Linked DNA regions of Hahella chejuensis KCTC 2396. The main gene of each other region encodes a partner of the protein of the gene in region 2 in a complex. Links are inferred from orthologs where the notes say so. Each region holds a gene or a part of one and is shown on either strand. Other genes may lie near its edges.

Region 1 (3,292 bases), 3.5 Mb from region 2 along the record:
GCACGGAAAGACAGGCGGCGCCGCCTTGTTCATAACTTTTGGCGATGGCCTCGGGATCGAAATTTTCCCGGATCACCCCTTTGCTGGGAGACGCCTTCTTGATTTCAGCGATAACCGCCGGCGCATTGTGCTGAAACCGCTTTTCGATGGCGCGGGCGAAGCCACGCACCGGGCCCGCCCGATGCAGACTGTCTTTCAGCACGGACAAAGGCTGGCGCATCTTGCGCGCTTCCACTTCCTGTTTTTTACGGTCAATGATCTTTCTCAGAATCGTAGGCGTGTCGTTCATAGGTTGACCTTTATTCCTCTTCCTTAAAGCAGGCCGAAAAACTGGCCAGCTCTTTTAGTTTAGCAAAGGCCAGCCCGGAACCTATCGCGTCCTGAGCCATTTCCACTCCTTCTTTGAAAGAGCTGGCCAGGTCTGCGGCGTAAATCGCCGCCCCAGCGTTCAGGGCGACAATGTCCCGGGCTTTTTGCGACGTTTGATCCGTCACTTTGGTCAATGCGGCCTCAATGAGTGTGAGACTTTCCTCAGCGCTGGCGACAGTCAAACCGTCCAGAGAGCGGCGCATTATTCCAGCGTCTTCTGGAGTAAGCGTGTATTCGGAGATTTTACCGTCTTTCAGTTCCGCCACATGGGTTTCACAGGCGAGGCTGATTTCGTCCAGGCCGTCCGCTGCGGAAACGACTAAAACGTGTGTGCTGCCCAGTCGTTGCAGCACTTCCGCCAGAGGCAGGCACAGCAATGGGTTGAATACGCCAATGACCTGCTTGGTCACGCCGGCGGGGTTGGTCAGGGGGCCCAGCATATTAAAGATGGTGCGAATGCCCATTTCCCGGCGCGGCCCGATCGCGTGCTTCATGGCGCTGTGATGGGCTGGCGCGAATAGAAAGCCGACGCCGATTTCCTTGATGGCGCGGGCGACCTGCTCGGCGGTCATGTCCAGATTGATGCCGGCGGCTTCCAGCACATCGGCGCTGCCGGAGCGGCTGCTGACGCTGCGGTTGCCGTGCTTGGCGACTTTACCGCCGGCGGCGGCCACCACAAAGGCGGCGGCGGTGCTGACGTTAAACAGGTTAGAGCCGTCGCCCCCGGTGCCGCAGGTGTCCACGAGGTGTGGATCATCGATATCGACTTTGCTGGCCAGTTGACGCATCACCTGGGCGGCGCCGGTGATTTCGCCGACGCTTTCACTTTTAAATCTCAGCGCCACCAAGAACCCGCCAATCTGTGCGGGAGTGGCCTGTCCGGTCATGATCTGCTGCATGACCTCAATCATTTCTTCGGTGGTGAGGTCTTTTCTATCGACAACCTTGGCGATAGCGGCTTTGATATCCATGGCGCAATTCCTCGTAGTTTTTAGACTATGTTGTTTTCTTTTTCGGCGCGCAATTAAACCTAAGCTTACGCCGTTGGCTGATCTCTGACTCAGTGGCTGACCGATTGCTGCAAGAAGTTACGCAGTAAGTCGTGGCCCTGCTCCGTGAGAATGGACTCTGGATGGAATTGCACGCCTTCTATCGCCAGTTCCTTGTGACGCACGCCCATGATTTCTTCCAGATCGCCGTCGTCATTCTGGGTCCAGGCGGTGACTTCCAGGCAATCTGGCAGTGTGTCCGCGCGGATGACCAGTGAGTGATAGCGCGTTGCCTCAAACGGATTGTTGAGGCCTTTGAATACGCCGACGTCGTTGTGGTACACCTTGGAAGTCTTGCCATGCATGACTTTGCCGGCGCGAATCACTTCGCCTCCAAAGGCCTGGCCAATGCTTTGATGGCCCAGGCATACGCCTAAAATGGGAAGCTTGCCTGCAAAGTGCTTGATCGCCGCGACGGAAATCCCCGCTTCGTTGGGCGTGCAGGGCCCGGGAGAGATCACCAGATGCTGCGGTTGCAGCGCTTCAATTTCTTCTACCGTGATTTCATCGTTACGATAGACGCGCACGTCGGCGCCCAGTTCGCCCAGATACTGCACGACGTTGTATGTAAAAGAGTCGTAATTATCAATCATCACCAACATGTTCTAACCCTCAAAATTCTGTCTGTGTATTCGCCGTCATGTGATCGCAGGCTCATAGCCCTTTTTGCGCCATAGCCACGGCGCGGAACACGGCGCGGCCTTTGTTGAGGGTTTCCTTCCATTCCAGGCGCGGCGCGGAATCGGCGACTACGCCGGCCCCGGCCTGAATATAAAGCGTCTTGTCCTTGATAACCGCGGTGCGAATGGCGATGGCGGTATCCATGTTGCCGTTCCAGGACAGATATCCGATGGCGCCGCCGTAAACGCCGCGTTTTACCGGCTCCAGTTCGTCGATGATCTCCATGGCGCGGATTTTCGGGGCTCCGCTCAACGTGCCGGCGGGCAGAGTGGCGCGCAGCACGTCAATGGCGCTCAAGCCCTGGCGTAGTTTGCCGGTGACGTTGGAGACGATATGCATCACATGAGAGTAGCGTTCGATCACCATCTTGTCGGTCAGTTCGACGCTGCCGATATCGCTGACGCGGCCGACATCGTTGCGGCCCAGGTCGATCAGCATCAGGTGCTCGGCGAGTTCTTTGGGGTCCGCCAGCAGCTCTTCTTCCAGCGCTTTGTCTTCCGCCTCGGTGGCGCCCCGTTTACGGGTGCCGGCGATGGGCCGCACGGTGGCGACGCCATCTTCCAGGTGCGCCAGAATTTCTGGTGAGGAGCCGACCACATGGAAATCGCCGAGATCCAGGTGGTACATATAAGGAGAGGGGTTGAGACAGCGGAGAGAACGATACAGGTTGATGGGCTCGGCGGTGAAGGGGACGGACATACGTTGGGAGATCACCGTTTGCATAACATCCCCAGCCAGTACGTATTCCTTGATCTTCTCCACGGCGGCTTCGAAGTTCGGCTGCGTGAAACCTGAAGCGAAATCCTCCTCGGCAATCTGCAGGTCTTGCTGGACATGCAGATTATGCTCGGGGATCGGTCGTCGCAGCAGGGTTTCCAACTCATCCAGACGCGCCTGGGCGCGTTCGCTGGCTTCCGCTGCGCCGGGATCGACATGATGTATTAACATCAGACGGCCGCTCAGGTTATCGAACACAACCAGCTCATCCGAGACCATCAACAGAATATCCGGCGTTCCCAACGGATCGGGAGGCGTGCTCTTGGCCAGCTTCGGCTCGATATAGCGGATGGTGTCATAGCCGAAGTAGCCCACCAGGCCGCCGTTGAAACGGGGCAGGCCCTCTACGTCCGGCACCTTGAAACGTTGCTGAAAGGTTTCGATGTAGGCCAGCGGGTCTGCGCATTCGGTGGATT
Region 2 (3,141 bases):
ATTAAAGGATTTGATTCGCCAGAACTAACGTCAGAGTTAACCCTAACGCATTGAACGCAACCAGCCCAGCAAGCTTTTTTACGCTGATGTACATCGGACTCTCCTCTATAGTTTCATCTTGTTATTTTTTTCGTAAACTTATGTGAATTCTTGTTTACATCTTTAACCGATTTTAGCTTTATCTATCGAATATGCAACCCCCTGCTAAACCCTTATGATTAAGGCGTTTTTTAATGGAATGCAGGACTGCTCTGGGCTGTTGTCGGGCGCGGCTTCACGCCTGGGTCGAGCGGCGTCAATGCGAGTCTCTGCGGATATCGAATGAATTAAAGATGACAGGAGTGAGTCGTGGAACTTGCGTGTCTTGATTTGGAAGGGGTGTTGATACCCGAAATATGGATCGCCTTTGCGGAAAAAACAGGGATAGAAGCTTTACGCGCGACGACCCGGGATATTCCGGACTACGATGTGTTGATGAAGCAGCGGTTGGAAATCCTTGATGAGCATGGCTATGGATTGCCGGATATACAATCCGTTATTGCTATGCTGGACCCGCTTCCTGGAGCGCAGGAGTTTGTCGCCTGGCTGCGACGTCGATTTCAGGTGGTGATTTTGTCCGATACATTCTACGAATTCGCGATGCCATTAATGGAGAAGCTAGGCTGGCCGACATTGTTATGTCATCGTCTGGAAGTCGATGAGAACGGTAAAGTGACGAATTACTTGTTGCGCCAGAAGGACCCAAAGCGGATGGCGGTGCAGGCGTTTCACGGTCTGAATTACCATGTGATTGCGGCGGGAGACTCCTACAACGACACGACTATGCTGGCGGAAGCGGACGCTGGTATTTTGTTTAAGGCGCCCGACAACGTTATTGCTGAATTTCCGCAGTTTCCCGCGGTGCATAGCTACGACGAACTGCGCGCGGAATTTATTAAAGCCAGTCGCGTGGTAACGGATTAAACTTCGCGTTTGCCGGGCAAGTCTCCGCCGAGGGCTTCAACGATGTGCCTGATTTTTACAACGGACTCATTGTATTCCGCAAGGCATTTAGAGTCCGCAACGATGCCGCCTCCGCCCCATACATGCATGTCGCCCTGTCGACAGGTCATGGTGCGGATGGCGATATTGCTGTCCATGCGTCCGTCATTGGACAGGTAAAATACGCTGCCGCAATAAACGCTGCGCGCGTGACCTTCCAGTTCATCAATGATTTCCATCGCCCGCTTCTTGGGGGCGCCTGTAATCGATCCGCCTGGCGAACAGGAGATCAGGGCGGCGAAGGGGGAGACATCGTCGCGCAGGGTGGAAGTCACCGTACTGACCAGGTGATGAACATTGCTGTAGGTTTCCAGAGCGCAGAGCTTTTCGACTTTGACGCTACCGATATTGGAAATCTTACCCAGATCGTTGCGCAGAAGATCTACGATCATTACGTTTTCAGCTCGGTCCTTGGGACTGGAGGTAAGGTCCTCAATGTGGCGAAAATCGTCGTCGGCGCTGGCTCCGCGCGGGCGGGTGCCTTTGATGGGTTTGGTGACGACATCGCGGTCCTGCACCGTAAGAAACTTCTCCGGCGAGAAGCAAAGCAGATCGCCCTGACCACTGCGGAAAAAGGCGGAGTAGGGAGCTTTGGCCACCTGTCTGACTTTTATATAGGCTTCCAAAGGATCGCCTGTATAAGCGCCTGAAAAACGTTGTGTCAGGTTAATTTGATAGCAATCCCCAGCGAGAATGTATTTCTTGATTCTGGCGAATTCGTTTGCGTACTGTTCGTAGCTCCAGTCAGGCGAAATCGCTCGCGTTACGCTAAAGGTCTCTGTGGCGGGGCGCCCTTGCTGCAACAGGCTTTGGAATGCCGCATCCCCGAACCCGGTAATAATTTGTTTATCGTGTTCTACGACCAGGTAATGATCGTAAGCGCCAATGCAGGCGGAGGGAAAAATGGATTTTCGACGCCAGTTACGGTCGCCAAGCAGTTGATTGCGTCCAAATTCGTAGCTAATGAATCCGATCAGGCCCCCCTTGAAACAAGGGGTCGGTCGGACAGCGCGTGGGAGCTGGGCAAGCGCCAGCAGGTCGGTATAGGAGATGGACGTCTCCGTCTCATCGGGACGAGTAAGAAAGTGGTCGTTTTCCTGACTGCGAACTATCCATTCCGGATCGCAGGCGATAATTTCAAAGGCGCGTCCCTCCTGGGTTCGACTGTCCAGCCAACAAAAGCCCGGACGGGAAGATAGCGAGTGAATGACGGCGTTATAGTCTGCGTAGGGAATAGTGAAAACTGACATCAACAAATATTGGCCTGGTAAAAAAGCGCCTCTTCCGGCGCCCGATAAGCGCCAGTGGCTCATTAATCCGACATTCTAACCCTCCGGCTTCCATTTTTCAGGCGCTCGGACGGCGGCGTTTCGCGGCCGGACTTCTTATTGTCTTACGTCTATTGGCTTTAGCGGTCTCAAAAGACTGCGGAATTGTAGTGTTAGCGAGCGCATATTTGAAGTTGCTCACGTTTTTAAGTCGCTGGCGATGGCGTTTCGATCTGGAAATGGGCCGCAGTTCTTCGTTTGGTTGAGCCCAAGGGGAAGGGATTCACGAGAGGGAAATGTTCAAAAGGCGTTTTTGGGTAGGGCTTGTCGGAACGTATATAGGCCAGATGGCCAAATACTGTCTACCCGTTAACACTTCTTAACAAATGGCGTGTTTTCTGTAATTTCATTCACGGATTCGCCGGTAACACAACCCTACACTGGCCCCGTGATTGTGAAACACAAAACAAACAAAAACGAAACGTTTCACAATACTCAGGCGGTTGTAATTAGACGCTAATTGTTTGTTTTTAAATGGAATTCTAGACGCATATTAATAATATGGAAACTGTGAGAGTAATCACGGAAAACCAATGAAGCGTAAACTAAATTAACAATCGCTCAGAATTATTCGGTCGGTTGTCGAACAATTTGTTCGATTGTTGACCGGTAATCTGAAGCTCACGAGAGTTTCCTGAAATTAAAAAAATAAACATTAGGAGAATTTTAATGAAAGGCCTGAAAAAATTAGTTTTGGTATCTGCTATTGCTGCTGCTCCTCTGGCGGCTCAAGCTGAACTGAAAGCAGTTGACGACGCTGTACTGGCGGACG

Evidence for each region.
Region 1: the proteins of pabB (region 2) and HCH_RS27555 are in contact, whole or in part, in a solved structure (PDB 8RP0), measured with the Escherichia coli proteins. The link is inferred for Hahella chejuensis KCTC 2396 from one-to-one orthologs.

What each region holds. Positions count from the first base shown.
Region 1 is NC_007645.1:6,272,249-6,275,540, reverse strand. The notes cover bases 226-3,190. They hold HCH_RS27555 (aminodeoxychorismate/anthranilate synthase component II), read right to left. Parts: upstream 2,021-3,190; coding sequence 1,430-2,020; downstream 226-1,429. Other genes in these bases: trpE (anthranilate synthase component I), read right to left, coding at 2,073-3,190; trpD (anthranilate phosphoribosyltransferase), read right to left, coding at 300-1,340; trpC (indole-3-glycerol phosphate synthase TrpC), read right to left, coding at 226-289. In the rest of the region: more of trpC, read right to left, coding at 1-225; more of trpE, read right to left, coding at 3,191-3,292. UniProt on the Escherichia coli protein: Part of a heterodimeric complex that catalyzes the two-step biosynthesis of 4-amino-4-deoxychorismate (ADC), a precursor of p-aminobenzoate (PABA) and tetrahydrofolate.
Region 2 is NC_007645.1:2,729,559-2,732,699, forward strand. The notes cover bases 126-2,939. They hold pabB (aminodeoxychorismate synthase component I), read right to left. Parts: upstream 2,292-2,939; coding sequence 960-2,291; downstream 126-959. Other genes in these bases: thrH (bifunctional phosphoserine phosphatase/homoserine phosphotransferase ThrH), read left to right, coding at 349-963. Outside these bases: HCH_RS12045 (DUF6160 family protein), read left to right, coding at 3,039-3,141. UniProt on the Escherichia coli protein: Part of a heterodimeric complex that catalyzes the two-step biosynthesis of 4-amino-4-deoxychorismate (ADC), a precursor of p-aminobenzoate (PABA) and tetrahydrofolate.